DNA from 2 places in the Pseudoalteromonas translucida KMM 520 genome. Region 1 is predicted to be linked to the other one. Evidence: predicted binding sites of a transcription regulator. Region 1 holds the regulator's gene; the other holds the start of a gene.
What was found. The regulator FliA, encoded in region 1, starts transcription of late flagellar genes. The targets are predictions, from matches to a motif close to CTAAAGNTNNNNNNNNNNNNGCCGATA.
Positions count from the first base shown of each region.

Region 2: the regulator FliA is predicted to act here: its motif matches at 11,765-11,791, upstream of PTRA_RS01235 (DUF5610 domain-containing protein).

Region 1 covers NZ_CP011034.1:877,047-891,356, forward strand. Annotated here, with positions in the region: gene fliR (flagellar biosynthetic protein FliR) at 1-398, shown strand, start outside; gene flhB (flagellar biosynthesis protein FlhB) at 408-1,538, shown strand; gene flhA (flagellar biosynthesis protein FlhA) at 1,611-3,722, shown strand; gene flhF (flagellar biosynthesis protein FlhF) at 3,743-5,233, shown strand; gene PTRA_RS04095 (MinD/ParA family ATP-binding protein) at 5,226-6,086, shown strand; gene PTRA_RS04100 (RNA polymerase sigma factor FliA) at 6,113-6,823, shown strand; gene cheY (chemotaxis response regulator CheY) at 6,864-7,247, shown strand; gene PTRA_RS04110 (protein phosphatase CheZ) at 7,263-8,024, shown strand; gene PTRA_RS04115 (chemotaxis protein CheA) at 8,040-10,217, shown strand; gene PTRA_RS04120 (protein-glutamate methylesterase/protein-glutamine glutaminase) at 10,269-11,444, shown strand; gene PTRA_RS04125 (flagellar motor protein) at 11,437-12,201, shown strand; gene PTRA_RS04130 (flagellar motor protein MotB) at 12,210-13,169, shown strand; gene PTRA_RS04135 (ParA family protein) at 13,182-13,952, shown strand; gene PTRA_RS04140 (chemotaxis protein CheW) at 13,956-14,310, shown strand, end outside.
Region 2 covers NZ_CP011034.1:252,926-271,421, reverse strand. Annotated here, with positions in the region: gene PTRA_RS01285 (co-chaperone GroES) at 1-47, shown strand, start outside; gene groL (chaperonin GroEL) at 96-1,739, shown strand; gene rnk (nucleoside diphosphate kinase regulator) at 1,973-2,386, shown strand; rRNA gene rrf (5S ribosomal RNA) at 3,313-3,427, opposite strand; rRNA gene PTRA_RS01265 (23S ribosomal RNA) at 3,575-6,463, opposite strand; tRNA gene PTRA_RS01260 (tRNA-Ala) at 6,770-6,845, opposite strand; tRNA gene PTRA_RS01255 (tRNA-Ile) at 6,957-7,033, opposite strand; rRNA gene PTRA_RS01250 (16S ribosomal RNA) at 7,110-8,645, opposite strand; gene PTRA_RS01245 (RNA recognition motif domain-containing protein) at 9,287-9,766, shown strand; gene murI (glutamate racemase) at 9,729-10,529, opposite strand; gene PTRA_RS01235 (DUF5610 domain-containing protein) at 10,607-11,734, opposite strand; gene trmA (tRNA (uridine(54)-C5)-methyltransferase TrmA) at 11,902-13,005, shown strand; gene PTRA_RS01225 (thiol:disulfide interchange protein DsbA/DsbL) at 13,069-13,707, opposite strand; gene PTRA_RS01220 (thiol:disulfide interchange protein DsbA/DsbL) at 13,728-14,351, opposite strand; gene PTRA_RS01215 (serine/threonine protein kinase) at 14,386-15,360, opposite strand; gene ccoG (cytochrome c oxidase accessory protein CcoG) at 15,412-16,842, opposite strand; gene PTRA_RS01205 (hypothetical protein) at 17,123-17,482, shown strand; gene PTRA_RS01200 (hypothetical protein) at 17,482-17,688, shown strand; gene PTRA_RS01195 (UPF0149 family protein) at 17,737-18,324, opposite strand; gene PTRA_RS01190 (type II secretion system protein N) at 18,346-18,496, opposite strand, start outside.

The sequences.
Region 1 (14,310 bases):
TTTATCTTATTTTAGCGACCTTATTATTTTTTGTATTTAATGGTCACCTAATGATGATTCAAATGGTGATACATAGCTTTGAAGTGCTGCCTATTGACGGTAATTGGTGGTCGGTGGATCATTACTGGGACATAGTAACCTGGGGTGGCTGGATGTTTACCACAGCGCTGGTGCTCTCACTGGCACCACTTACCGCTATGCTGGTAATTAATATGTCGTTTGGCATTATGACCCGCGCCGCGCCGCAGCTTAATATTTTCTCTATTGGTTTTCCGTTTACTTTAGTTGCAGGGCTTATCATTATTTGGGCGACCTTAGGTAATTTTGTATCGCAGTTTGAGTTTCAGTGGCTAAAAATGGTCGAGTTAATGTGCTCATTAGTGGGCTGCTCGCCTTAGGAGGTTATTGTGTCTGAAGATTCTGGACAAGAAAAAACCGAAGAACCCACATCCAAAAAAATAGAGGATGCCAAAAAGAAAGGCCAAATAGCACGCTCAAAAGAGCTGGGTACTATGTTTGTACTTATTTTTTCGGCAATTTCGTTACTCATGTACGGCCCCGAAATTGGTAAAGGTTTGTATAACGTAATGGGTAGAATGCTTAGCCTTAACCGTAACGAAACCTACGACACCACCAAAATGTTTGCCGTATGGGGCGAAGTGGCCGATGCGCTGATGTTTCCTATGGCAATGTTTGTATTTATTATTGTATTAGCTGCTTTTATTGGTAACACCATGTTAGGTGGCTTTAATTTTAGTTGGCAAGCTGCTGCACCTAAAGCCAGTAAAATGTCGCCCGCTAAAGGCTTTAAACGTATGTTTGGCCCACAAGCTGGGGTGGAGCTGTTAAAGTCGCTGTTAAAGTTTGGTTTAGTTGCCAGTTTTGCAGTGTTTTTAATTAATACCTTTTTTGATGAAATACTGCACTTAAGTGTAGAAAGCGCCCCAGGTAATATTATTCATGCCCTAGAAATATTGGCTTGGATGTTTTTAGGTTTGTCTTGTACCTTAATTATTATTGCGGCGATTGATGCGCCATTTCAAAGCTATAATCACAATAAACAACTTAAAATGACCCTACAAGAAGTAAAAGACGAGTATAAAAACTCAGAGGGTGACCCACAAATAAAAGCCCGTATAAGGCAAACCCAACGGCAAATGTCGCAAAAACGCATGATGCAAGATGTGCCCGATGCCGATGTTATTGTAACTAACCCTACCCATTATTCTGTGGCTTTAAAGTACGACACCGAACGCGCCGGAGCACCCATAGTAGTTGCCAAAGGAATTGATGAAATGGCGATGCAAATTCGTAAAATAGCGATTGGTAATGAAGTGCCTATTTTAGAGTCGCCGTCGCTTACTCGAGCGCTTTATCATACTGCAGAAGTAGGGGAGCAAATTCCGGATCAATTATTTACCGCAGTTGCGCAAGTATTGGCTTATGTATTTCAGCTTAAGCGCTTTAATAAAGGGCGCGGAAAACGCCCCACTAAACTTAATAAAAAACTACCTATTCCTGACGATTATCAGTATTAATTTAAATAACCTATAACTTGGAATAGTTATTGCAATTTCACAGTAGTGTCAATTTTTTGAAATTGTAGGGTTATGGGATTTAAAGCGGTATTACAACAACTTAACAAAGATAAAAAAGAGTATGCCAAAGGCGTAGGTACACCATTAATGGTACTTGCTGCGCTTGGTATGGTCATTTTACCTCTTCCTCCGTTCCTGCTTGATATATTATTTTCTTTTAATATTGCCCTTGCTTTGGTGGTGTTACTGGTAACTGTATACACTATGAAACCACTTGAGTTTGGTATGTTTCCGGCTGTGTTACTAATCGCCACTATTATGCGCTTGGCACTTAACGTTGCCAGCACCCGAGTAGTATTACTTGAGGGCCACAATGGTGGTGACGCTGCCGGTAAAGTAATTGAAGCCTTTGGCTCTGTGGTTATTGGTGGTAACTATGCAGTAGGTTTAGTGGTGTTTTTAATCTTGATCATCATTAACTTTGTGGTAATTACTAAAGGTGCTGGGCGTATTTCTGAAGTGTCGGCGCGTTTTACCCTAGACGCTATGCCGGGTAAACAAATGGCAATTGATGCTGACATGAATGCGGGTTTTATTAGCGCTGAGCAAGCGCGGGAGCGCCGCGAAGAAGTAACCCGCGAAGCCGACTTTTATGGTTCTATGGATGGTGCCAGTAAATTTGTAAAAGGCGATGCTATTGCCGGTATTGTTATATTAATTATTAATATTGTTGGTGGCTTATTTGTTGGCATGATCCAACACGATTTAAGCTTTGGCAATGCCATGGAAATTTATACCTTGCTCACCATAGGTGATGGCTTGGTTGCGCAACTCCCTTCATTATTACTCTCTATTGGTACTGCTATTGTTGTAACGCGTCAAAATGAGTCGCACAACATGGGCGATCAATTTAAGAAACAACTCGGTAACGAAAAGTCGTTATTTATTGCTTCAGGCATTTTAATCATTATGGGCTTAGTACCTGGTATGCCGCACGTAGCGTTTTTAAGCTTGGGCGCACTATTAGGTTATTTAGCTTACTACACTCAACAAAATAAATTAAAAGCGGCAGCAGCACTTGCTGAGGAAACCGCTAATGGCAGCGCAGTAGGTACAGGCATTGCCAATAAGCAAGAACAAAAAGAGTTAGGCTGGGACGATGTGCAGCAAGTTGATGTAATTGGTTTAGAGGTAGGTTACCGACTTATTCCATTGGTTGATCAATCCCAAGGTGGCGAGCTGTTAAACCGTATTAAAGGCGTGCGTAAAAAGCTCTCTCAAGAATTAGGCTTTTTAGTGCCGCCGGTACATATTCGCGACAACTTAGAGCTAGACCCAAATGCATACAGAATTACCTTAATGGGTGTATCAAGTGGCGAAGGCGAGCTAAAACACGGCGACGAATTGGCAATTAATCCGGGGCAAGTATTTGGTCCTATAAAAGGGATTGAAACTAAAGATCCAGCCTTTGGCTTGGATGCGGTGTGGATCAAACCTGATCAAAAAGACGAAGCGCAATCGCTTGGTTATACCGTGGTTGATTCGGCGACTGTGGTTGCCACCCATATTAGCCAATTACTCACCAATAATGCGGCGTTATTATTAGGCCACGAAGAAGTACAAAACCTATTAGATATGCTAGCAAAAAGTCACCCAAGATTAGTAGAAGGCTTGGTGCCTGATGTATTGCCATTAACTACCATAGTTAAAGTTTTACAAAATTTATTAAACGAAGGGGTGGCTATTCGCGATATGCGCTCAATAGTGCAAACCCTTGTAGAGTATGGCCCGCGTAGCCAAGACCCAGATGTTTTAACCGCTGCGGTACGAATTTCACTGCGTCGATTAATAGTGCAAGATGCGGTGGGTATGTCTTCAGAAATCCCTGTCATAACCTTGGCGCCCGAGTTGGAACAGATGTTGCATCAGTCATTACAAAATGCAGGCGACGAAGGTGCCGGAATAGAGCCAGGACTTGCAGAGCGACTTCAAGTGTCATTAAACGAAGCGCATCAAAATCAAGAAATGGCCGGTGAACCTTCAATACTGTTAACGTCAGGAATGTTACGCACTGTGTTATCTCGTTTTGTTAAGTACACCATTCCAGGATTGCGAGTGATGTCTTATCAAGAGATACCAGACGAAAGGCAGATCAAGATTGTTAGCTCAGTAGGCCAACAATAAGATTTTAAAGGGGTTAAACCATGAAGATTAAACGTTTTTTTGCTAAAGATATGCGCACAGCACTTAAAGAAGTTAAAGATGAACTAGGTGTTGATGCGGTTATTATGTCTAATAAAAAACTCGCAAACGGCGTAGAAATTGTCGCAGCGGTTGATTATGACAAAGCAGCCCCTAAAGCCGCCGCGCCACAACAAAGTGCGCCGCTGCAGCAGCGTACGGCACATTCTGTTCACTCGCAAAGCATGCATAACTTTGTAAAGCCAGAGCCGCAGCGTGCTAGACCTGAGCCACAAGCAAAGGTAGCCGACAGCTTACAAGCATTATTAGAGCGCCAGTCGCCGCGTCCACGTTCAGCAGAGTTGGCTTCAATGTTTTCGCAATCAGGTATAGACACCTCAGAACATTATCAAGAGCCGGTCGCTAAACAACGCCCTACAAATATGTTTGCGCGTGAAGAAGCCGCGCAAGCACGCCCACAAACACAAGCTGACAGCTTAGGTTTTGATGACCTAGACCGTGATTTTGATGAATTAGACACGCCAGTTGCGCAAAAGCACACGACTAAAAATACCGAAAGTGAAGCAATGAGCACAATGCGTGAAGAAATGAACGCAATTCGCCAGTTATTAGAGCATCAAGTGTCGGGTTTAATGCAGCAAGATATGGCGCGCCGTGACCCAACGCGCGCATGCATGATTGACCGCTTAGTAGGCATGGGAATCGATAAAGAAGTTGCTGAGCAAATGGCTTGTTTTGTACCTGAAGATGTTCCGCGTCAGCAGGGCTGGAAAGCGCTGTTAACTATGGTTGAAGATCAAATGCAAACCACGAATAACGAAATTTTGCGCCAAGGTGGAGTTTACGCATTAGTTGGTCCAACGGGTGTAGGTAAAACTACGACAGTGGCTAAGCTCGCAGCATTAGGCGCACAAAAATATGGTGCCGATAAAGTAGCACTAATTACTACCGACACATACAGAATTGGTGCATACGAGCAGCTTGCAACGTATGGCCGTATTATTGGCTGTGGGGTTAAACAAGTTAAAGATGCGAACGAACTAGCCGAAGTGTTATATCATTTACGTAACAAGCGCTTAGTACTTATTGACACTGCAGGTATGAGCCAACGTGATTTACGTTTAACTGAGCAGCTAAATACCTTAATGCGTAATCAGCGTGTGGATATTCGTAATTACTTAGTATTAAGTGCCACTGCGCAAATAAATGTGTTACAAGAAACCGTAAGACACTTTAAAAAAGTACAGTTAAGCGGTTGTATTTTCACTAAACTCGACGAATCATTAAGTTTAGGCGAGATAATTAGTATTGCGATTCAAAATCGCCTGCCAATAGGGTATCTTACTAATGGTCAACGAGTACCTGAAGATATTCGAGTTGCAAATGCAGAAAAACTAGTGAAAAAAGCTGAGCAATTATATTTAAAGAGAACAAAAGTACAACATTCACGACACCAATCAGTGGCGTCGAGCACAGTAGAGATGTATGATTAACACAGTATTAGATCAAGCAAGCGGCCTGCGTAAAATGAGCAAAAATAATAATAACGGCGTTAAGGTTATCGCCGTCACTGGCGGTAAAGGTGGCGTTGGAAAAACAAATGTATCGTTAAATACTGCGATCGCTTTAGGCCAGCAAGGCAATAGAGTGTTAGTGCTTGATGCCGATTTGGGTTTAGCCAATTGTGATGTAATGCTTGGACTACGTGTTGAGCGTAATTTATCGCATGTGTTATCTGGCGAATGTGAGCTTGATGAAATACTAGTAGAAGGCCCCGCTGGGATCAAAATAGTACCAGCGACGTCGGGTTCACAAAGTATGGTTGAGTTGTCGCCTGCAGAGCATGCTGGGCTTATTCGTGCCTTTAGCGAACTCAATACTGATTTTGATATATTAGTTGTTGATACCGCTGCCGGTATATCGGATATGGTGCTGAGTTTTTCTCGCGCTGCACAAGATGTTTTGGTTGTGGTGTGTGACGAGCCTACCTCAATAACCGATGCCTATGCACTGATCAAAGTATTAAGCCGCGAACATGGCGTGTATAAATTTAAAATTGTTGCCAACATGGTGCGTTCATTACGCGAAGGGCAAGAATTATTTGCAAAGCTATCAAAGGTTACAGACCGATTTTTAGATATATCAATGGAGTTGGTTGCAACCGTTCCTTATGATGAAAATATGCGTAAAGCAACACGTCGTCAAAAAGTAATTGTTGAACTATTTCCAAGTTCTCCTGCTGCACTTGCCTTTAAAACATTAGCAACAAGAATAACAAAGTGGCCAATACCGAACCAGCCTTCAGGTCATTTAGAATTTTTCATTGAGAAACTCGTTAACGGCTAACTATGACTACATTGGTGAATAGAGCTATGGGATATGAATCAACACAAAATTTAAATATGATTGTTGAAAAGCATGCTTCATTAGTAAAAAAAGTAGCATGTCATTTAATTGCTCGTTTACCCCCTAGTGTACAACTCGATGATTTAATTCAATCAGGAATGATAGGATTAATAGAGGCGTCAAAAAACTTTGATGCCACTAAAGGCGCTAGTTTTGAAACCTTTGCGGGTATTCGTATTCGTGGTGCTATGCTAGATGAAATGCGCCGTGGGGACTGGGCTCCTCGCTCTGTACATCGTAAAAGCCGCCAAGTTATAGAAGCTATTTCAGCATTAGAAAGCAGCCTGAATCGTGAACCTAAAGACAGTGAAGTTGCCCAAAAGCTTGAAATTACACTCGAGCAATATCATCATATTTTAACCGATGTTAATTCCAGTAAAATCCTAGGAATAGAAGATTTAGGTATTGATGAGGATGTTATAACACCTGTTGGGCACGATTTAGCACTAGACAAACCCTTTAATAACGTTAAAAATGAAAGGTTTAATGAATCATTATTAAGTGCAATTAAATCCCTGCCAGAGCGAGATGCGATGGTGCTTTCGTTGTACTATAACGATGAAATGAATTTAAAAGAAATTGGACAGATACTCGATGTAAGTGAATCGCGTGTAAGTCAGATACATGGTCAGGCGATGATTAAGCTAAAAGCAAAAATCAATGACTGGATAAATTAGAAATAAATAAATACAGGTTTAGGCCTCACTGGAGGATGTTTTGGATAAAAACATAAAAATTCTTGTTGTTGATGACTTTTCAACGATGAGACGTATTATTAAAAACCTATTGCGTGATTTAGGGTTTACCAATGTTTTAGAAGCAGATGATGGTTCAACTGCTTTACCTATGTTGCAAAATCAATCATTTGACTTTGTGGTAACAGATTGGAATATGCCTGGCATGCAAGGTATTGACTTGTTAAGAGCAATACGCGCAGATGATAAATTAAAGCATCTTCCGGTTTTAATGGTTACTGCAGAAGCTAAAAAAGAGCAAATTATTGCAGCAGCCCAAGCAGGCGTTAATGGTTATATTGTTAAGCCATTTACTGCGGGTACATTAAAAACTAAATTAGAAAAAGTGTTCGAACGCTTAGGTTAATAAGGGGAGAGGCTTATGTCAGCACCTGCTGCGCCTCAGATTACTTTAGAGCAAGCACGTCAGCTGGTCACTTTTTTAGAAAACGGTGAGCAGCATAAGGCGGATCAGTTAATTTTAGAAACTGCCTCTCAAGAACAATCCTATTTGTTTGCAGAAGTAGGTAAATTAACGCGGCAGTTGCACGAGTCTTTAAAGGGATTTGAACTTGACACCCGCATAACAGATTTAACCACTGATGCCATTCCTGATGCTAAAAAGCGACTTAACTATGTCATAGAAATGACAGAAAACGCCGCTAACAAAACCATGGATGCGGTTGAAGCAAGCCTGCCTTTAGCCCAGCAATTAGCTGATGATATTTCGCATATTAAGCCAACTTGGGATCGCTTAATGAGCCGCGATCTTGAACTGGGTGAATTTAAAACACTGTGTCATAGCATAGATAAGTTTATGAACAGCTCTCATCTTAAAACCGATGAGTTGCAAGTATTAATGACCAATGTGTTAATGGCTCAAGATTATCAGGATTTAACCGGGCAAGTAATTCGCCGTGTTATTGAGCTGGTACGCGAAGTTGAAGAAAGTTTAATTCATCTGTTAACTGCGTTTGCAGCACAAGATGAAAACGATAGCCAAGAACAACAAAAAATAGACAACTCGATTGCTGCACAACCATTAGCAGGCCCTGAAGGCCCTATTATTGATAAAGAATCGCGTGATGATGTTGTATCTGATCAAGACGAAGTTGATGATTTATTATCAAGTTTGGGCTTCTAATAGGAGAGTAACTGCATGAGCTTTGAAGTCGATGAAGATATATTACAAGATTTTTTAGTTGAAGCTGGAGAAATCCTTGAGCTTTTATCTGAACAATTAGTTGAACTGGAAAATAACCCAGAAGATACTGAGTTATTAAACGCTATTTTTAGAGGCTTTCATACTGTTAAAGGTGGCGCGGGCTTTTTAGCAATGTCAGAGCTGGTAGATGCCTGCCATGGCGCAGAAAACGTGTTTGACTTACTGCGTCAAAAAGTGCGAACGGTTAACTCTGAGTTAATGGATGTTATACTTCAAGCACTTGATACTATTAACGAAATGTTTGCTACGATAAAAAATCGTGAGCAACCAGAGCCAGCAGATCCTCAGTTACTCGAAATATTACATAAATTAGGTTTACCGCCCACAGAAGAAGAGCTTAGTGGTGACACTATTGCGCCAGTAATAACGCCAGATACTAATTTAGATGATGACCCTTTTGCATTTGATGAGTTGTTTGATGCACCCAGTGCTGCAACAAACGCCACAACAAGCGATGCGAATATTGATGAAATTAGCGAAGATGAATTTGAAAACTTACTTGATGAACTTCATGGCAAAGGTAAAGCCCCTGCAATAAAAGAGTCATTAAGTAATAGCAGTGACTTAAGTGGCGATATTACCGACGATGAATTTGATAGCTTATTAGATGAGCTTCACGGGGTGGGAAGTTTTGGTGCGGTAAATAAAACACCAAAACCTCAAGCATCTCAAAGTCAGGTTGCTAGCACTAACGATGATGAAATAAGTGACGATGAGTTTGAAGCTTTACTAGATGAGCTGCATGGTAAGGGAGCTGCGCCAAAATCTAAAGAAAGCGCGGCAACACCTGCAGCTGTAAACAAGGTTACGGCTCCTAAAGCTGCTGTAGTTAAAGCTTCGCCAGTAGCAGTTAATAAAGTTGAACAGCCAAAAGCGGCTGTTGCAGCAGCAAGTGCTAATACCAATACCGCTGCGCCAGTTGCTAAAAAAGCGCCGCCTGCACAAGCAGAAACAACTGTAAGGGTTGATACTAAACGCCTTGATCAAATTATGAATATGGTGGGCGAGCTTGTATTAGTACGTAACCGGTTAGTGAGCTTAGCCACCAGTTCAGAAAGTGAATCTATGAGTAAAGCAATATCTAACTTAGATGTTGTTACAGCTGATTTGCAAGGTGCGGTAATGAAAACGCGAATGCAGCCAATCAAAAAAGTATTTGGCCGTTTTCCGCGTGTTGTTCGCGACTTAGCACGTACCTTAAATAAAGATATTAACTTATTACTGGTTGGCGAAGAAACCGACTTAGATAAAAACCTAGTTGAAGCACTGGCCGATCCATTAGTGCATTTAGTACGTAACTCAGTTGATCATGGTATAGAAATGCCAGATGATCGTGAAGCTGCGGGTAAACCGAGAACAGGTACCGTTACACTTTCTGCTTCGCAGCAGGGGGATCATATCTTGCTTACCATTAAAGATGATGGTGCGGGTATGGATGCTGAAAAACTAAAACAAATAGCGATTAAAAAAGGCGTGCTTGACCAAGAACAAGCAAGCCGTTTGTCTAACACCGAAGCTTACAACCTAATATTTGCGCCAGGATTTTCTACTAAAGAAGCAATATCTGATATTTCAGGCCGTGGTGTTGGCATGGATGTGGTTAAAACTAAAATCACCCAGTTAAATGGCTCGGTTAGCATAGAGTCAGAGCTAGGCGTGGGTACCATACTGGAAATTAAAGTACCGTTAACTTTGGCTATTTTACCTACCTTAATGGTGGTAGTGAGTGAGCAAACATTTGCACTACCATTGGCAGGGGTAAGTGAAATATTTAACTTAGACCTTACTAAAACGAATGTGGTTGATGGTCAGTTAACTATTATTGTTCGTAAAAAAGCAGTGCCTTTATTTTATTTAGAGCATTGGCTGGTTAAAGGTGCCGATCGTACGAGCCGTAAAGCGCAAGGCCATGTGGTTATTGTACAAATAGGTACACAACAAGTTGGCTTTGTGGTTGATTCGTTAATTGGTCAAGAAGAAGTGGTTATTAAGCCGTTAGACGCTTTATTACAAGGTACGCCAGGAATGGCAGGTGCCACTATTACTTCGGATGGTGGTATTGCACTTATATTAGATGTACCGAGTATGTTAAAGCACTACGCAGGTAAATAATAAAGTAGACGTATGCTTTATACGTCTACACAATAAAAATAAGAGAGCAAAATGGCCGTTAAAGTTTTAGTTGTTGATGATTCGAGCTTTTTTCGCCGTCGAGTGAGTGAAATTCTTGAGTTAGATAGCGAGATTAAAGTAATTGGCTTTGCCGTAAATGGCCGAGATGCTGTAGAAAAAGCAGCGAGTTTACGTCCTGATATGATCACTATGGATGTAGAAATGCCAGTGTTAGATGGTATCAGTGCCGTAAAAGAAATTATGGCCAGTAACCCCACGCCAATTTTAATGTTTTCGTCGTTAACTCGCTCTGGTGCAACTGCAACTTTAGATGCACTTGATGCCGGTGCTATGGATTTTTTACCGAAAAAATTTGAAGACATTGCTCGCAATAACGAAGATGCTATTAAGCTGCTGCAAAGCAAAGTAAAAGAAATTGGCCGCCAACGCATTAGACGTGTTGCTAGCACTAGAACCCCCAGCGTAAACAAACCTTTATTTACACCTACTTCAGCGCCAAGCGCATTAGCAACAAGGTTTGCACAAACAAACAAAACAGCAACAACAGTAGCGCAACCAGAGCGAAGCTTTGCTAATACGCCGGTAACTGGCCGCAGTGCTACAGTAACAAAGCGCGCGAGTGGCAAGCACTATCAACTAGTTGCAATTGGCACATCAACCGGTGGACCTGTTGCGCTACAAACTATATTAACTCAGCTTCCTGCTAATTTTCCGCACCCTATATTGTTAATTCAGCATATGCCTGCTGCGTTTACTCCGGCTTTTGCGGCACGCTTAAATAGCTTGTGTAAAATTCGGGTTAAAGAAGCGCAGCAAGGGGATCGGCTGCAAGCAGGAGTGGCTTATTTAGCGCCCGGTGGTCAGCAAATGATGATTGATGGTCGTGGGGCAACGAGAACGTTACGAGTTTTTGAAGATAACAGCGAGCGCATTAGTTATAAACCAAGCGTTGATGTGACCTTTGCCAGTGCCGCTAAAGCGTACCAAGGTGATGTGCTAGCCATAGTATTAACTGGCATGGGCGCAGATGGGCGTGAAGGCGCTCGCATGCTTAAGCAATCAGGGGCGACCATTTGGGCGCAAGACGAAAAAAGCTGTGTTGTTTATGGTATGCCACAAGCCATTGCTAATGCTGGTTTAGCGAGCGAAAGTCTACCATTAGATGAAGTAGCAGTACGTTTAAATACAGAGGTGGGCTGTGGATAAACTCTCCGTACTAGGTTTACTTATTGGCTTAGGCGCCATTGCAATAGGTTACTCGTTAGAGGGCGGCGTGGTATCGGCATTATTTAACGGGCCTGCGCTGATCATAGTACTTGGCGGCACATTGGGTGCTGTAATGTTACAAACATCAGCCAGTACTTTTAAAAAGATGCTAGAAATTACGCACTGGGTTTTTGTATCGCCTAAATACAATATTGAAGATGCGATAGAGCAAGTAAAAGGTTGGTCACATAAAGCCCGTCAAGAAGGTTATTTAGCCCTTGAAAATGAAGCGCTTACTCACCCAGATGCCTACGCTGCAAAAGGCCTTGGGTTATTAGTTGATGGTTGCTCAGATCAAAAGCTGCGCGACACTTTGGAAATAGATTTACTACTAGAGCGCGAACGTTTGCTAGAGGCAAGCCGTGTTTATGAAGCTATGGGCGGTTATAGCCCGACCATAGGTATTTTAGGTGCAGTGCTTGGTCTTATTCAGGCAATGTCGTTTATTACCGATCCGCAAAAGCTTGGAGCCGGTGTTGCAACTGCCTTTATAGCAACTATTTATGGTGTGGGTTTAGCTAATTTATTATTTTTACCTATGGCTAATAAGTTAAAGCAGCGGGTTGAGCAAAAAATGCTTTATCACGAGATGCTTGCTGAGGGCGTAATTGCAATAAGCCAAGGCGAAAGCCCGGTAAGTATTGAATTAAAGCTTGAAGCCTATCGGGTTGACCGCCCAAATGTCGTGGTTGAGTAGCCGCTATTATGTTACGTCGTCGCTTACGCAACACCCACACTAAAAGCCAGCACACAGAGCGTTGGCTGGTGTCTTATGCTGATTATATGACGATTATGTTTGCCTTTTTTGTGGTTTTGTACGCAATAGCAATTAACAAAGAAGAGAAATTTCAAGTGCTATCCGATTCGATTGGTTATGTATTTGATAAATCGGCCCGTCAACATTCGCAGCAAGGAACAGGGGTAAATGGCGACGCAATATTGACAGACAGAGTAACTCCAGAGCAAGAAGTGCTCTACGGCGAAAGTATTTTAAAAGAAGAGCACGGGCCAAAGTTGCTAGATGGGCAAAGTGATACCAGTAACATTGAGCAAAAACACCTTGGCAAACCACTCGATAGCTTATTAACTAAGCTGCAATCGTCATTAATAGATGAAATACGTGATGGTGAAGCAAGCTTAGAACTCAGCCAAGATTGGCTGATCATTGAGCTTAGCTCAGGTATGTTATTTTCAAGTGGCAGTAGTGTAGCGCAAGTTCGCGCTAAGCAAGTTGTTAAAATAATTAAAGATATTATTGCCCCGGTAGATAACTATATTAGAGTACGCGGCTATACTGATAACCAAACCATAGGTAATGAAATATACCGCTCGAACTGGGAGTTGTCGGTGGCGCGTGCAACAGCCGTTTTAGTTGAGCTTGAAAGCCTAGGTATAAATTCAGCTCGAATGGCGATTGAAGGTTATGGTCAATATTCTCCTTTTGCCACTAACGATACTAAGCAAGGGCGTGCTGAAAATCGCAAAGTAGTTATTGCCCTATCTAAATATGGGTTGCCACCAATAGCAGAAGTAGTAAGCGTTGAGCCGCAACAAGTAGCCGTTAAACCTGAGCCTGAAGCAGAATTACCCTCTGACGATAATACAATAAAAATAATTCGTTTACCCCATGGCGGTATTCGTATATCGACTCGAAATGAACTGTAATTAGGATGCAATGTGAAGATTTGGACTGTAGCAAATCAAAAAGGTGGAGTAGGGAAAACCACAACCGCGGTTAGCCTTGCTGGTATTTTAGCATCGCAAGGTAAGCGCGTGTTATTGATTGATACCGATCCTCATGCCTCATTAACCTATTACTTTGGCATTGATTCAGAGGATTTAGAGGTTAGCGTATACGATATTTTTGTACGCGGAACTAGCATGCAAAGCGAAGAAATACTCCAAGCATTATGCCCATCTAGTATTGAGAATTTAGATATATTACCCGCCACTATGGCTATTGCTACCCTAGATAGAAGTATGGGCAATAAAACCGGTATGGGATTAATATTAAAAAAAGCGCTTGCAAAAATAAGCGAATATTACGACTATGCAATCCTCGATTGCCCCCCAGTACTTGGCGTATTAATGGTTAATGCGCTTGCTGCGAGTGAACGTATTTTAGTGCCAGTTCAAACTGAGTTTTTAGCGTTAAAGGGGCTCGACAGAATGATGCGTACTATGCAGTTAATGCAAACATCTCAAGCTAAAAGCTATGAATATACTATAATTGCCACCATGTACGATAAGCGCACTAAAGCCTCGTTAGAGGCATATAAAACACTGCAAAATACTTACACCGATAAAGTGTGGCCGGGCGTTGTTCCGGTAGATACCAAATTTAGAGACGCCAGTTTAGCGCAACAAGTTCCAAGTGAATTTTGCCCACGGTCTCGCGGGGTATATGCCTACAAAGCATTGCTCGATTATTTAATAGAACAAGGTTAATCAATGAGTAAGCAATTATTTGCTAATGAAAAAGTAATGACTCAATATCTAGGCGCGTTATTGTGTGAAGACGAGCCTGTAGATAATCTTGAACCCGTTGCAAAATTACTTGAGCAAGTAACGGATAGGAAAACTGAACACCCAGATTTAGAAGAGCAGAGCACAGAAAGTACCCCAGCACTTGAGCAAGCTGTGCCAGACGTTATTAAAAAACCGATAGCGCAAGAAATTAAAGCGCTAGTAACCTCTGCTGAGCAAGCTGTGTCGGCCGAGCAAATATTAGCCGCACAAAGCCAAGCTGATTATTTTGACGGGCAGTTTCAAGCCTTATTTTTTGAAGTAGCAGGATTAACGCTAG
Region 2 (18,496 bases), 620 kb from region 1:
AGTACCTGATCATGCGTGAAGATAATATTTTAGGCATTGTAGGCTAAACCTACTTTTCGTTTATAAACATTTAAGAATTTAGAGGAATTTAAAACATGGCAGCAAAAGAAGTACTTTTTGCAGGTGACGCACGCGCTAAAATGCTAACTGGCGTAAACATCCTGGCAAACGCAGTAAAAGTTACATTAGGTCCTAAAGGCCGTAACGTTGTACTAGACAAATCATTTGGCTCTCCAGTTATCACTAAAGATGGTGTATCTGTAGCAAAAGAAATCGAACTTGAAGACAAGTTTGAAAACATGGGCGCACAAATGGTTAAAGAAGTTGCATCTAAAGCTAACGATGCAGCCGGCGATGGTACAACTACCGCTACAGTACTTGCACAGTCTATTGTTAACGAAGGCCTTAAAGCGGTTGCAGCAGGTATGAACCCAATGGACCTTAAGCGCGGCATCGACAAAGCAGTTATTGCTGCTGTTGCAGAGCTTAAAGCGTTATCTGTTCCATGCTCTGACACTAAAGCAATTGCACAAGTTGGCACTATTTCAGCTAACTCTGATAAAGAGATTGGCGATATCATTGCACAAGCAATGGAAAAAGTAGGCCGCAACAGTGGTGTTATTACTGTAGAAGAAGGTCAATCACTAGAAAACGAACTCGATGTTGTTGAAGGCATGCAGTTTGACCGTGGTTACCTATCTCCTTACTTTATTAACAGCCCAGAAAAAGGTACCGTTGAACTAGATAACCCATTTATTCTACTTGTAGATAAAAAAATATCTAACATTCGCGAATTATTACCAACATTAGAAGCGGTAGCTAAAGCAAGCAAGCCACTACTAATCATCGCAGAAGACCTTGAAGGCGAAGCATTAGCTACATTAGTAGTTAATAACATGCGCGGTATTGTTAAAGTATCAGCAGTGAAAGCTCCTGGTTTTGGCGACCGTCGTAAAGCAATGCTACAAGATATCGCTGTATTAACTGGCGGTACTGTGATTTCAGAAGAAATCGGCCTTGAGCTTGAAAAAGCAACAGTTGAAGACCTAGGTACAGCTAAGCGCGTAATTATCACTAAAGATGATACGACTATTATCGATGGTGCTGGCGAAGAAGCAGGTATTAACGGCCGTGTTTCACAAATTAAAGCACAAATCGAAGAAGCAACATCTGACTACGATAAAGAAAAACTACAAGAGCGCATGGCTAAACTAGCTGGCGGTGTTGCAGTAATCAAAGTTGGTGCTGCGACTGAAATGGAAATGAAAGAGAAAAAAGACCGCGTTGAAGATGCATTAAATGCAACTCGCGCAGCGGTTGAAGAAGGCGTAGTACCTGGCGGCGGTGTTGCACTAGTTCGTGCAGCAAGTAAGCTTGTAGATTTAGTTGGCGACAACGAAGATCAAAACCACGGTATAAAAGTCGCTCTTCGTGCAATGGAAGCGCCACTTCGTCAAATCGTAACAAATGCTGGCGAAGAAGCATCTGTTGTCGTTAACGCAGTTAAAGCAGGTTCAGGTAACTTTGGTTACAATGCTGCTACTGGCGAATACAATGACATGATTGAAATGGGTATCCTAGATCCAACTAAAGTAACACGCTCTGCACTACAATTTGCAGGGTCTATTGCGGGTCTAATGATCACTACCGAAGCTATGGTAGCTGAAATCCCAAAAGATGATAGCGCTCCTGATATGGGTGGCATGGGCGGTATGGGTGGAATGGGCGGTATGATGTAAACCCCCTCCTAAACCTCCCGGTTAAAAAAACCCAGCCTCGGCTGGGTTTTTAATGTTATAGAAAAAATAAAAAACTAACTATACTCTTTAGTCACTTAAGTACTATTGCTTAAGATAGTTGATTATTGAGTTGCAAATAAAAATTACTTCAACGTATTCTAGTGCAATTAAGCTTATGCCGAATCATACTCAGAGTAAGTTTTATTTACATAAACATTATTAAGGATATTGAGTTGAATAAAAGACCTGAAATAATCATCTCATCACTAGATGCAGATAGACTATATGATTTAATCGAATCATTACCTGCAAACAGTTTTGCGGGTGAAAAAGAACTCGAAGCAGAATTAGGACGTGCAACTATAGTTGATCCTAAAGACGTTCCAGCAACTATAGTTACCATGAATTCGACGGTAAATTTTGTTGTAGAATCTTCAAAAGAAGAATTCAATTTAACTCTTGTCTACCCGAAAGATCTTGACGCTAGCGGCCAAAAAATATCAATTTTAGCCCCTATCGGCGGCGCTTTACTTGGGTTATCACAAGGAGATGAAATTGAATGGCCTAAGCCTGGTGGAGGGTTAATAAAAGTAAAAATAAAAGAAGTAACCTACCAGCCTGAAAGAGTCGGCGAACTACATAGGTAATTTAACGTAGCTAATAAGTAACTCCTAGCGCATTAAATGAATTAAAAATCCAGCTCATGCTGGGTTTTTAGTTTGCGCTATTATTTTAGCTCAAACCGTTTTTACAATATTACTTCCATAAATTTACTAACTGTTAAGCGTGATAGTAACAGGAAGTTAATTTCAGCAACCCATTAAATATTCCAATTTATAATTAGTGCAGGCCACTAAGCCCGATAAACTGCTTGGCGTAGGTAAAACCGTATTTTGGTGCAGTATACCCTGTAACAGGTAAAACAGAAGCAATCATAGCTCCTCTCAGTAAGAATATTATACGGCAACTGCTAATTACCACAGATGCTATCCAGACAGCGCCCAGTGGTCACTTGCTAGTAACGTAAGACATCATCATTGATAGGTGAGTAAAAACCTGCCAGTGATACTCTTATCTCCATATTTCCCAGAGCTCAATCCAGTTGAGCAAGTATGATCATGGATAAATCTACTCACTTAATAACTAATAGTACTTGGCATCGGTGCGCTACCCTGTAGAAAGGCTACAGGCTCCTTGAGCTATTTTTGATGCTCTTTATCGTCGGGATTCGCTACGTTCGCCCGACTTAATTGTTAGGGGGATGTGAGTGTACATTATTCACCCTCATTTCACTTTCCTGCAGACGTAAAAAAGCCCAAATCGTTAGATTCGGGCTTTCTACAATTTGGAGCCTGGTAATGTCGTTGTGTCCACAGCGGTAGAGAGTCACGTAGCAAATGCGACACACCCATTGGCTAGTGGTTATATTTTTATGATTTGAGTGTCGGGTGTCGCGTTGCTTGCCCAACCTGCGTGTTAGGAGGAACTGAGTGTACATTAATTGCACTACCCTCACTTTTCTGCAGACGTAAAAAAGCCCGAATCGTTAGATTCGGGCTTTCTACAATTTGGAGCCTGGCAATGTCCTACTTTCACATAGCAAATGCTACACTATCATCGGCGCTGTTTCGTTTCACTACTGAGTTCGGCATGGGATCAGGTGGGTCCAAAACGCTATTGTTACCAAGCAAATTAGGGCGTTAATTCGTATTACTACAAATTAACTGAATTTGGAAAATATCTGATAATATTTTTTAAGTCGTTCTTCAGTAATATCTACTTTAGTTATATTAACTTCTTGCTTGAACTGTCACATAAAACGCGTTTGGCGTTGTATGGTTAAGCCTCACGGGTAATTAGTACAAGTTAGCTTAATGCCTCACAGCACTTCCACATCTTGCCTATCAACGTTGTAGTCTCCAACGGCCCTTCAGAGAGCTTATAGCTCTAGTGAGAAATCATCTCGAGGCCTGCTTCGCGCTTAGATGCTTTCAGCGCTTATCAGTTCCGAACGTAGCTACCGGGCAATGCCATTGGCATGACAACCCGAACACCAGCGGTTCGTTCACTCCGGTCCTCTCGTACTAGGAGCAACCCCTCTCAATTCTCAAACGCCCACGGCAGATAGGGACCGAACTGTCTCACGACGTTCTAAACCCAGCTCGCGTACCACTTTAAATGGCGAACAGCCATACCCTTGGGACCGACTTCAGCCCCAGGATGTGATGAGCCGACATCGAGGTGCCAAACACCGCCGTCGATATGAACTCTTGGGCGGTATCAGCCTGTTATCCCCGGAGTACCTTTTATCCGTTGAGCGATGGCCCTTCCATTCAGAACCACCGGATCACTATGACCTACTTTCGTACCTGCTCGACGTGTCTGTCTCGCAGTTAAGCTGGCTTCTACCATTACACTAACCGTACGATGTCCGACCGTACTTAGCCAACCTTCGTGCTCCTCCGTTACTCTTTAGGAGGAGACCGCCCCAGTCAAACTACCCACCAGGCACTGTCCGTAACCCCGATTCAGGGGCCAACGTTAGAACATCAAAACTACAAGGGTGGTATTTCAAGGTTGACTCCAACAAAACTAGCGTCTCATCTTCAAAGTCTCCCACCTATCCTACACATGTAGGTTCAATGTTCAGTGCCAAGCTGTAGTAAAGGTTCACGGGGTCTTTCCGTCTAGCCGCGGGTACACAGCATCTTCACTGCGATTTCAATTTCACTGAGTCTCGGGTGGAGACAGCGTGGCCATGGTTACACCATTCGTGCAGGTCGGAACTTACCCGACAAGGAATTTCGCTACCTTAGGACCGTTATAGTTACGGCCGCCGTTTACCGGGGCTTCGATCAAGAGCTTCTCCCTAAGGATAACCCCATCAATTAACCTTCCGGCACCGGGCAGGTGTCACACCGTATACGTCATCTTGCGATTTTGCACAGTGCTGTGTTTTTAATAAACAGTCCCAGCCACCTGGTCACTGCGGCTCCCGTCCGCTTAGAGAGCAAGTCTCATCACAGATAGGAGCGTACCTTCTCCCGAAGTTACGGTACGATTTTGCCTAGTTCCTTCACCCGAGTTCTCTCAAGCGCCTTAGTATTCTCTACCTGACCACCTGTGTCGGTTTGGGGTACGATTCCATATAATCTGAAGCTTAGAGGCTTTTCCTGGAAGTATGGCATCAGCAACTTCATCACCTTAGTGACTCGTCTCGTGTCTCAGGTTTAATGTTCGTCCGGATTTACCTAAACAAACGCCCTACTCACTTTCACATGGACTACCAACGCCATGCTTGCTTAGCCTGCTCCGTCCCCCCATCGCAATTATATCGAGTACAGAAATATTAATCTGTTTCCCATCGACTACGCCTTTCGGCCTCGCCTTAGGGGTCGACTTACCCTACCCTGATTAACATGGGATAGGAACCCTTGGTCTTCCGGCGTGGGAGTTTTTCACTCCCATTATCGTTACTCATGTCAGCATTCGCACTTCTGATACCTCCAGCATACCTCCCGGTACACCTTCAACGGCTTACAGAACGCTCCCCTACCACTCATCCTAAGATGAATCCGCAGCTTCGGTGCATAGTTTAGCCCCGTTACATCTTCCGCGCAGACCGACTCGACCAGTGAGCTATTACGCTTTCTTTAAAGGATGGCTGCTTCTAAGCCAACCTCCTGGCTGTCTGGGCCTTTCCACATCGTTTCCCACTTAACTATGACTTTGGGACCTTAGCTGGCGGTCTGGGTTGTTTCCCTCTTCACGACGGACGTTAGCACCCGCCGTGTGTCTCCCGGATATTACTTTACGGTATTCGGAGTTTGCAAAGGGTTGGTAAGTCGGGATGACCCCCTAGCCTTAACAGTGCTCTACCCCCGTAAGTATTCGTCCGAGGCTCTACCTAAATAGATTTCGGGGAGAACCAGCTATCTCCCGGTTTGATTAGCCTTTCACTCCTAACCACAAGTCATCCCCTAACTTTTCAACGTTAGTGGGTTCGGTCCTCCAGTTGATGTTACTCAACCTTCAACCTGCTCATGGCTAGATCACCGGGTTTCGGGTCTATACCTTGCAACTATTCGCCCAGTTAAGACTCGGTTTCCCTACGGCTACCCTAATCGGTTAACCTCGCTACAAAATATAAGTCGCTGACCCATTATACAAAAGGTACGCAGTCACCCAACAAGTGGGCTCCTACTGCTTGTACGTACACGGTTTCAGGTTCTATTTCACTCCCCTCACAGGGGTTCTTTTCGCCTTTCCCTCACGGTACTGGTTCACTATCGGTCAGTTGGGAGTATTTAGCCTTAGATGATGGTCCACCTATATTCAGTCAAAGTTTCACGTGCTCCGACCTACTCGATTTCACTTAAAATGTCTTTTCATGTACGGGACTATCACCCTGTATCGTGGCGCTTTCCAGCAGCCTTCCATTAACACATAATAAGCTTAAGGGCTGTTCCGATTTCGCTCGCCGCTACTTTCGGAATCTCGGTTGATTTCTTTTCCTACGGGTACTTAGATGTTTCAGTTCTCCGCGTTCGCCTCGTTAACCTATGTATTCAGTTAACGATACCTGCAAGCAGGTGGGTTTCCCCATTCGGAAATCCTAGTCTCAAGTGCTTTTTACTAGCTTGACTAGGCTTATCGCAAGTTAATACGTCCTTCATCGCCTCCAACTGCCAAGGCATCCACCGTGTACGCTTAGTCACTTAACCATACAACCCCAAACGGGTCTTTGTTGTGTGACAGTTTAACTTCGCCAGAAGTCAATATTGAATACTAAAGTAGATACCAATCAATCAACTCATAAGAGTTAACTAAATGGCACTGAATGGTACTGCTACCATTCTTTTTTTACTTTTGAAAACTCTTGATAAATACAATGTATTCATCAGAATTTTATTATCAGCTTTTCCAAATTTTTAAAGAGCAAGAGAAATAAAAACTTCTCAAAATTAAACACACTTCATTCTCAGGTCGTTTATGACCCGATAAAGAATATTTATTTTTAAGAAGTAAAGTGGTGGAGCTAAGCAGGATCGAACTGCTGACCTCCTGCGTGCAAGGCAGGCGCTCTCCCAGCTGAGCTATAGCCCCACATATGCTGGTCTTACTGTTTGTATACCGACTTTGCTTCCAGGCAAGGCGTGGGAAATCGACGTTTAGTTTACTAAACGAGATATTCCATAACGATGTATGGGAGTAAAGTGGTGGGTCTGAGTAGATTTGAACTACCGACCTCACCCTTATCAGGGGTGCGCTCTAACCAGCTGAGCTACAGACCCAAACAATAAGTGTTGTTCTCTTTACAATTAACAATCATCTGTGTGGACACTACGAACAAATAAGTTCTAAATCGTATAAGGAGGTGATCCAGCCCCAGGTTCCCCTAGGGCTACCTTGTTACGACTTCACCCCAGTCATGAATCACTCCGTGGTAAACGTCCTCCCGAGGGTTAGACTATCTACTTCTGGAGCAACCCACTCCCATGGTGTGACGGGCGGTGTGTACAAGGCCCGGGAACGTATTCACCGCGTCATTCTGATACGCGATTACTAGCGATTCCGACTTCATGGAGTCGAGTTGCAGACTCCAATCCGGACTACGACGCACTTTAAGTGATTCGCTTACCTTCGCAGGTTCGCAGCACTCTGTATGCGCCATTGTAGCACGTGTGTAGCCCTACACGTAAGGGCCATGATGACTTGACGTCGTCCCCACCTTCCTCCGGTTTATCACCGGCAGTCTCCTTAGAGTTCTCAGCATTACCTGCTAGCAACTAAGGATAGGGGTTGCGCTCGTTGCGGGACTTAACCCAACATCTCACAACACGAGCTGACGACAGCCATGCAGCACCTGTATCAGAGTTCCCGAAGGCACCAAACCATCTCTGGTAAGTTCTCTGTATGTCAAGTGTAGGTAAGGTTCTTCGCGTTGCATCGAATTAAACCACATGCTCCACCGCTTGTGCGGGCCCCCGTCAATTCATTTGAGTTTTAACCTTGCGGCCGTACTCCCCAGGCGGTCTACTTAATGCGTTAGCTTTGAAAAACAGAACCGAGGCTCCGAGCTTCTAGTAGACATCGTTTACGGCGTGGACTACCGGGGTATCTAATCCCGTTTGCTCCCCACGCTTTCGTACATGAGCGTCAGTGTTGACCCAGGTGGCTGCCTTCGCCATCGGTATTCCTTCAGATCTCTACGCATTTCACCGCTACACCTGAAATTCTACCACCCTCTATCACACTCTAGTTTGCCAGTTCGAAATGCAGTTCCCAGGTTGAGCCCGGGGCTTTCACATCTCGCTTAACAAACCGCCTGCGTACGCTTTACGCCCAGTAATTCCGATTAACGCTCGCACCCTCCGTATTACCGCGGCTGCTGGCACGGAGTTAGCCGGTGCTTCTTCTGTCAGTAACGTCACACATGATGGGTATTAACCACCACGCTTTCCTCCTGACTGAAAGTGCTTTACAACCCGAAGGCCTTCTTCACACACGCGGCATGGCTGCATCAGGCTTGCGCCCATTGTGCAATATTCCCCACTGCTGCCTCCCGTAGGAGTCTGGGCCGTGTCTCAGTCCCAGTGTGGCTGATCATCCTCTCAAACCAGCTAGGGATCGTCGCCTTGGTGAGCCATTACCTCACCAACTAGCTAATCCCACTTGGGCCAATCTAAAGGCGAGAGCCGAAGCCCCCTTTGGTCCGTAGACATTATGCGGTATTAGCAGTCGTTTCCAACTGTTGTCCCCCACCTCAAGGCATGTTCCCAAGCATTACTCACCCGTCCGCCGCTCGTCAGCAAAGAAGCAAGCTTCTCTCTGTTACCGCTCGACTTGCATGTGTTAGGCCTGCCGCCAGCGTTCAATCTGAGCCATGATCAAACTCTTCAATTAAAAAGTTTTATGTCTTTCGACAGCTCAATGAATTCTGAATTTATTTTAATATCTTTCGATATTGAATTGACTGTGCCGAATAATTACCGAAATAACTATTCTGTTGGTCACTCAGTTTTCAATTGAGACTCTAATTTTTTTGCCTCGCTAATTACCCATAAAGAGTAAGTAGTTTGGCTGTTAGAACTCAATCTGTACGAGTGCCCACACAGATGATTGCTTTATATTGTTAAAGAACGTTTTGAGTCGCTTTAGCGTCTCAAGGGATGCGTATAATACATCCTTTATTTTTCGAGTCAACACTTTGTTTTAAACTTTCTTTCGACAATTTAAAACCGAAGTTTTATTTAACTCTCTAAGTAGTTCGTGCCTTGCTATGCTTCGGCGTTTCCCTTCTCAGTGGGGTCGCATTATAGGGAGATCCGAAAACAGATCAAGCCTTTTTTTAGATCTTTTCACTGTTCGAACAAAATGTAATCGATAGCAGGTGAAACATGATAAAAACATGTATAAAACGATGCTTTTTCACCCCGTTTTATATTATTTACTATAAATTTTATTGCTATGTTGAATTAAGACGTTAAGATAGCAAGTTCACAATGTTAAATTAATGTTTATTTCCTGTTTATTGGTAGATCAAAATGAAATTACCCGATCAAAAATCTTTTATCCTCTCAGTTATTCTTGCTGTTGTTGGTTTTGTTATAGTTAAGTTCGCACTTAAAAGCCTAGAGTTAGACCCTGCACTACTATTTGCTGTTGGTTTGCTCATTGGTGGTATTGTTATTGCTGCGATGTCGTCTGACGGTGTAGTAGAAGCCGAAGTAAAAACCAAAACGCTTTACGTTGGTAACCTTCCTTATCGTGCAAACGAAGGTGTGGTACGTGCTTTATTTGAAGAGCAAGGCAAAGTGTTCAACGTTCGCTTATTAAAGGACAAAAATACAGGCAAGCGTCGTGGCTTTGGTTTTGTTGAAATGGCGCAAGCTGATGCCGACAATGCAATAGCGCAGTTAAACGATAGCGAGTTCCAACAACGTACCTTAAAGGTACGTGAAGCAAAACAAAAACAAGAAGATGATTCTAACGCTCTTCGTTCTGAGCCGGATCAATCAGTGTAACTAGCTTTACAGCTAACTTACGACTACTCACACTAGCCGTTGCATAATATTGCAGCGGCTTTTTTGTATCTGCAATATTGTTATTCGTTAAATTAAGCTGGCTAATTAAGTAATGAACTCGCTTAGCAATCGCTGCACCGGAATCAAGTAGCTGCACTTTCCTATTAAAGTACTGACTAATCGGCTCTGCCAAGATAGGAAAATGCGTACAGCCTAATACTAATACATCTATAGACTGATCTATGTTTAAACGATCGAGTTCTTGGTACAGTTTAGTTGTATCTAAGCTTTGTTCAAAAAACAGATGCTCTGCTAAAGTAACTAGTTCAACACTACTATATAAGCTAACAGCTATATTGTCGGCATGTTCTTGTATAAGCGTGTGCGTGTAGGGACTTGATATAGTTGCTGGAGTTGCCAGTAGGCCGATATGTTTAGATTGTGTAAGTTGCGCAGCAGGTTTTATCGCGGGTACTACACCCACTATAGGAATAGTAGTAATTTGGCGTACCGCCCCCAGAGCTGAAGTAGAGGCGGTGTTACATGCAATAACAATTAAATCTACATTAAGCGTTTGCTGGTTAATAAAATGAATGAGTGCACATAAGCGGTTAATAATAGTTTGCTGTGACTGAGCGCCGTACGGCAATAGCGCATTATCCATAAAATAGCTGTATTGCGCATCTGGAATACTTTGCTGAATATGTTCAAGTACCGTAGTACCACCAATACCTGAATCAAAAACCATTATGTGCGCTGACAAACTACTGTCCTTACTCTAAGTTAAGAACGGCAGTTTGCCATGTGATTTTTATAAAAGAAAGTAGTTTAATGGTGCAACTATTGTTGATTGGTTAGCTCGTCCGTTGCTATATTTAATTGATTAAGGTTTTCGAACATAGCTTTGGTGTAATCTACCAATTTATCTATTTCTGCTTGATCTTGATTTAACCACTGCATAATACCGGATAACTGATTTTGTATGCCCAGCTCTGTGGCTTTATTAAACACAGCTTTTAAGTCGTCGTTAAACGGCGCTAATTTATCTGCCACTGCTTTTTCTGGAACTGGCTTGTACTCTTCGTAACCTTTGACTGCAGCGACTGTTTTGGTTTGTCGTAAATCCATTGAAAAAGCCACCAGCTGTTCGTTGCCTAAGCTTAGTGCTTGTGCCTCTTCAAATGCTTTGTCTAAGTCACCACTGAAAAAGGTGCTACTTACACTTTGTAAGTCAGCCATTAGCTCATTAATCGCCTTTTGTTCATTCTCATTTAAATCGCCATTAACCGACATAGAAAATGACAGCTCACGAGACTGCGACGACTCACTTACAAAAGATTCACCATTCCCATTTTGCTGATAACGGCTGGCTGATTGTGACTCATAAGCATCAGCAAAACGAATACTCACTTCGTCTCCTTCGGCGGTAGTAAATTTATATTCTGCTTTGTTACTTAAACTTGCATACTGAGCTTGGCTAACAGAGACACTGGCGGGTTTAGGATTAAATAAATCGTCTTCAAATTTGTCCAGGCCATGAAATATGCCTTCTTTAGATTTATTAATACCCTGTGCGATATCGTCGTTAAACACGCCACTGCCTTTTAATTCATCAACCGCGTCATCAATCCCTATTTGCACGCCTTTTCTAGCATCACCTAACATACCTTTGAGTTTTTCATCGTCGGCACCGTTGGCTTTTGCTTTACGTACTGCACTGGTAACGAAGTCTAAAACGTTTTTAACGATTTCATCAAAATCAAAAAGCGGTTTATCTTTTTTTGGCTCGCTTATCGGTAAGCCAAGAGCTTGAGCCATTTTGTCACCGAGCACTTTGGCAGCAAGTTCTTTACCGCGCTGCTGATAGTTATCTTGAGGCGACTGTATTGTAGGTTGCTGTAAAGCCCCTTTATTACCGTATTTATTAATATTGTGGTTTGGAACAAAGCCAAAGTTACCGATTTTCATGATCCGACTCCTATCTATGCTTGCCTTACTTATCGGCAGTGTAAGTTATTTCTGTAGCTAGATGCTCAAAAAAAAACCAATATATATTTCATCAAAACTAGACAAATACATCTCGCTCCCTACAATAGCGCCGATAAACAGCTCTCAAAGATAAGGTTATAGCGTTAATGGCAGTTATTAAAATAGACACCACACAGTACGATGCGCAGTTAAGCGAAAAAGAACAGCGTATTGCTGCCCAATTTCAACGTTTTGGTGTGGATAAACTTGAGGTATTTAGCTCAGAGCCGATTAACTACCGCCAACGCGCTGAGTTTAGAGTATGGCACGATGGTGACGATCTGTTTCATATAATGTTTGATCAACAAACTAAAGACAAAATTCGCGTTGATAGCTTTGACCCTGCCGCTCCTTTGGTAGGTGAAGTGATGCAAGTAATGATTGATAATTTAAAGTCGTGTGAAATTTTGCGTCGTAAATTATTTCAGATTGATTACTTATCTACGCTAAGCGGTGAGATTTTAGTGAGTCTGTTATATCACAAGCCACTTGATGAGCATTGGCTGAGTGAAATTAACGCGCTTAAAGAAAAGTTAAGCAGTAAGTATAAAATTGATTTTATTGGCCGTGCCCGCAAACAAAAAGAAATGCTTGGTGATGACTACGTTACCGAACGCTTAAACGTGAATGGCCAAGAACTAATATATCAGCAGGTAGAAAATAGCTTTACCCAGCCAAATGCCAAAGTAAATATTAAAATGCTAGAGTGGGCGCAAGACTTATGTAAGCCACTTAAAAATGATTTACTTGAGCTTTATTGTGGTAACGGTAACTTCTCTATTGCGTTAGCGGGTTCGTTTAACAAAGTGCTGGCAACCGAGATATCAAAGTCGTCGGTACACTCAGCGCAGTACAATATAGCGCAAAACAAGGTTGCCAATTTAGATATTATTCGCATGTCGAGCGAAGAGTTTACTCAAGCCATGAATGGCGAACGTAGTTTTTCTCGCTTAGAAGGTATAGATTTAAACAGCTACAATTGTCAAACCATTTTAGTTGATCCGCCACGTGCCGGTATGGATACTCTAACGTGTGACTTAGTAGCAAATTACGAAAATATTATTTATATTTCGTGTAACCCAGAGACACTAGAGCGCGACCTTGATCACTTAACCCGCACCCATGAAGTTAAACGCTTTGCGATTTTTGATCAATTCCCTTATACGCACCATATTGAGTCGGGTGTATTTTTACAAAAAAAGAATACTTAAAATAACCAGCTAAAAATTACCCATAAAAAAAGCTCCTAAGGAGCTTTTTGTATGGGATTAACTTTACTTGCTTGCCAAGTAGTTAATTAATTTAGTGATATCTGCTGGTTCGCTAATACCCGATTCGCGACCTAGAAGCAGTTTATACTTACCATTTACGATAAAAGTAGGTACACCACGCAATGCACCTTTCTCTTTAAAGTAGTCTTGGTCGCGCTTCATTTTTGAGCTTAATGTACGTACCGAAAAGCTTTTAAATAACTTATCGAACTTATCGCCATCAACGCCTTGGGCTACAAACACATCTTTTACGTCGGCTAGCTCATTAAAATTTGCGCGCTTTGTATGAATGTGGCTAAAGATAGCCGCAATAATTTTATCTTTTTGTGGTAGCACTTCAGCCGTTGCTAACGCTTGGCTAATCATTTGCTGATGCTCGGTATCGCGTACACCAACAAAATCAACGTGGCTCTTTTTAAACTTTACGCCTTTATCAAGCATTGGTTTAATCTCGGCTACCAGTGGCTCCATGTTATTACACGCAGGACAGTAAAATGAGAAAAACTCTTTCACTTCTGGTTTTTTAGTTGCGCGCTCAGACACAACCTCATAATGCACACCTTCCTCAAAGGTTGCTGCAAAACTTGTTGCAGCAAAAGGTAGTAATACAGCAAGCAAACCGGCTTTAACTAATTTTATCATTATTATATGGCTCCAATATTTTATAGTGCGAGTAAAAATGAAACTAACTCATCAAGCTCTTCTTGGCTCTTGATGGTATTTAGATTGATTTTATATTTGTCGTTTACAATAAAAGTAGGAACGCCTGTTAGCGCACCTAATTTTGAGTATTTATTTTGTTTATCTTGCATTGCTTGTTCAGCTGCAATAATGGGCATACTGGCAATATCTTGATCAAATGTATCGCTACTAATGCCATTTATATCTAATAATTTTTTTAGATCTTTAATTTCAGTCAGTGGTGCGCGCTGAACATGAATACTTTTAAAAATCTTGTCTGTAATCGTATCTGCTTGTCCGTGCTTTTTAGCAACTAAATAAGCTAGGCTCAAGTTACTTTGTGCTTGTGGCGATACGCCGCCTAAAAAGTTAACGTGATTTTTTATAAACACCGCACCTTTAGGTAGGTTTTCTTCAATTGCGTGTGCAACCGGTTCAAACTTAAAACAATGCGGGCAATAAAACGAAAAGTATTCGGTAACTTGTGGTGTAGTACTTTTTTCGATATCGATAACTGTATATTGATTACCTACTTCAAAGTTTGCTGCAAGTGCTGCAAAAGGTAGACAAAGAAGTAGTAGGCTCAGTTTTAATTTTTTAAGCATTAGTCTCTCGTTGTACATATTTTTGAATAAAATGTTATGGCAATAATTTTAGCGGTGCTTCTTGCAATGCGGCAAGCTGTTCTTTAAGTGCTAAAATTTGTTGCTCCCAGTATTTGTCATCGGCAAACCATGAAAAGTTCCGCACAAAAGCCGGATCGCTCCATCGTTTTGCAACCCACCCCATGTAATGGATAATACGCATAGCCCGAAGTGGTTCGATCAACTTAAGCTGCGAGTGATCAAAATCACAAAATTCTTCATAGGCGGTTACTAAGGTATCTAACTGTAACAGCTGCGTTTGTCGATCGCCACTTAGCATCATCCATAAATCCTGAATGGGTGGCCCCTGGCGACTATCATCTAAATCAACAAACATTAACGCATCACCTGCCCATAATATATTGCCAGCATGGCAATCCCCATGTAAACGTATCGTTTTTACATTGGTATACTGTGCTTGCGCCTGCTTAATAACCAAATCTAAAATGGTATAAAAAGCGGTTTCTAATCCCATAGGTACTAAGTTACTTTTTTGCAGGTGAACTTTTGCTGTATGTAAGTACTCTTCGCAGGTTAGAGTGGGCCTTTGTGTAAATGGTTTTGTTTTAGCAACTTGGTGCATTCTGCCAATTAAGCGCCCTAGTACATCAAGTTGATCTAAGTTGTCGACTTCAAATAAACGCCCGCCAACACTTGGAAATAAAGTAAATAAATAGCCTTGGTGTTCAAATAAGCTTTGCCCGTTATATTCCATTGGCGCAACAACCGGTACTTCGGCCTCTGCTAGCTCAAAGGCAAAGTCATGTTCTTCTTGTATTTGCTCCTCGCTCCAACGCTCTGGACGATAAAACTTAACAACGTAGCGTTTTCCGCCTTCAGCTACAAATTGATACACTCTATTTTCGTAACTATTTAATGCCAATAAACCAGACTCAACATAAATACCAACGCTTTCTATGGCATCAAGAATTAGATCTGGTGTTAAATCAATAAAGCTAAATTTACTCATACACTTCTTATATAAAATAAAAGCGGGGAACACCCCGCTTTTTGTTAAACTTTACCGCGCTTTAAAAAAGTTACTCGACTGTGATATTTGATTGTCGGGCTCGCCTACCGGCGATAGCACAAAGTTAAATTCTGTCATTGGCGCTTTTAAGTCATACGGATCCATAACCAGTGATAAAGGCACATTGTGCGATTGCCCTGCGTTAACCCTAAACGTTTGTTTACCTATGTACTTAAAGTTATCGAGCCCTTGCACTTTAATTGTAAAGGTTTGCTCATACTGCGCTTTGTTGATCACTTTTAAGGTGTAGGTGTTTTCTACCAACCCTTCAAAATCAACCCTATATAACTGATTACGATCGCGAATAATATCAAATTCCATCGTTTTACGCAGCGCAATATTGGCAACCAAGGCACTGGTTAAAATAACCATGATCACTATATAGCCAATAATTTTTGCCCGCAATGGGTTGGTTTTATTCTCTGGCGTTTCTAAGTTTCGCTCAGTGGTATAAGAAATAAGTCCGCGTGGATAATTCATTTTATCCATCACCCCATCACATGCATCAATACAAGCGCCACAGTTAATACACTCTGCTTGTAAGCCATTACGTATGTCTATACCGGTTGGGCATACTTGCACGCATAAATTACAGTCAATACAGTCGCCTATTTCTAAATCTTGGTGTGCCACTTTGCGCGAGCGTGGGCCACGGCTTTCACCGCGTTTTTCATCATACGATACTGTATAGGTATCTTTATCAAACATGGCTGACTGAAAACGTGAGTATGGGCAAATATGTAAACACATAATTTCGCGCATCCACCCAGCATTACCGTATGTACAAGCAGCAAAAAAGATAATACTCATCAAGGCATAGCTACCGGAATTAAAGGTAACAAAATCAGGGAGTAGCTCACGAATAGGGGTAAAGTAACCAACAAATGTAATTGCTGTATATAAAGAAAACAAAATCCAACTGGTGTGCTTAGCGGTTTTGCGCCAAAACTTATCAAAGTCCATTGGTCGTTGGTCGAGCTTTTTACGTTGGTTTGCCGTACCTTCAAACTTTTCTTCAAACCAAATAAAGGTAAAAGTCCACACCGTCTGTGGGCAGGTATAACCACACCACACTCGTCCATAAAATGTAGTGACCAAAAACAAAGCAAACGCGGCCAACATAAAAATAAAGGCGAGTATGGTAAAGTCTTGCGGCCACAGAGTTAAACCAAAAATATTGTATTTTTGACCTATTAAATCAAATAAAACGGCCTGCTCACCATTAAAATTTATCCAAGGTAGCAGCATAAATGCCAACAGACCTAAAAAGCCAATTCGCTGCCTAAGAAGTTGGTGCAAGCCATTAACAGCACGCACGTAAATACGATTACGTGGATTAAACCGATCCTGTTGCCCGCTAAGATCCGGCTTTTGAATCTTTACTTCAACTGGTATATTTTTTACTTTAATTTGTTTGTCCATCGAAGTTCCTCAACACCGCTTGGAAATAAAAATTCAGCTATATTCAAGGTTTACCTTATAGTGTAATAACGTACTTATTACGTATAATATTTATAACTAGACTTGAATACTTTCAGATATTTCAGAAATATCTAACTGCTGTTAGCTATTATAACAATATTGGCTAAAATTACTGGCATAGATTGCTAATAATTTATTCACTTTAGTTACTTGCTTTTAAAATACATTTTATTACACTGCAGCATCATTTTATGTTATTTGGATCAAAGTTTACCCAACTATGAAAAAATTTATTATTTTGGTAATAGTAGTCCTCGCCTTTTTCACAGTCGATCACCCTTTGGTGAAAGAGCCTCGTGAGCGGTTATTTAACGATGGTATTGACTTTTTAAGTGATGCGAGCAAAGTGAATCGCAGCCCTACTGCCAGCATGACTAAAAACAAAATTAGTGCGCAATTAACACTGTCTGAATCTGAGCGCGAGTACACCGAAAAAACATTTACTACCGATGACTCAATAAGATTATTTCATTTACGCTACTGCCGTGAGCGCGACTTAAACCTATTTTTTTATGATGAGCGCTTAAATACTGTATGTAAAATAGTATCCGGCTCACTAGAACACATGCGAGGTAAATAATGGACTTTTCTGGATTAAATAAAAAAGCCAGCGACTCATTTCACCAGCAACGTAATATGCTTAAAAAACTCACGCAGGGTAAAACGCTAAAGTGCGAAAAATGTAATGGGGTTTTAACACTCGACTTAGCCACCAGCGAGCCGGGTAAAGGGCTGATTAAGTGCAAGCAAGGCTGCACTGATATTATATTAGAACTAGGCGCTTAAACTTATTTCACGGCTATATTTTGAGCTCAACTCATTACTGCGCCTAAACTACTCTTCCCAGCCTTCATCTGTGTACAAGCCACTATTAAGCGCGACTATTTCCACGAGCTCTGCAAAGCCTAGCGCAAAGTCGCCCATTAGCTCATATTGCTGCTGGCAAAGTAACTGCTCATCAATACTGTTTTGTAACGCTATTTGGCTAATGGTTTGCCCATCAAGTGCAAAAAAGCTTAATGTGGCTTGAGCGCTTTCGAGGGCTTGTTTATATTCTGCCTCTAACGCGGTTGAACTTAATAACTTTTGAGTATATGACGTTGTTGCCGTTACAAAACCTGCGCTCCAATTACTGCAAAATCCGTAATTATATTGTGCTGGTAATTTATAGCCTACTTCAAATACTTGCTCACTAATTTGATGGTATAACGCCATAAATAAAAATAGCATTTCTTCATCTACATTATTAGCTGTATTAGGCAAAATTGCTGCCATCCACTCATGTACGTCTAGAGGCTCAGGAGAGCAAATTACGCCAAATAAATAACCTTGGCTTTGCGTTAGCGTCATCGCTTGAGACTGGGTGTCTAAAAATGTGCTGAGCTGCTTAGCGTGCTGCTCAGTAAATTGGGGTAATTGCATTAAAACTCTTTATATTAAACATTAAAAGTTGAGCGGGTAACGGCCTTGATTATCTGGACGACCTAAAAACTTAACCGCATCATGTACATCTTTTGGCAACGTGGCATCGGGCTTTACATAGCCTGATACTTTAAAGTCAAAATTAGCTTTTAGGATTGCATCAGCTTCAAGC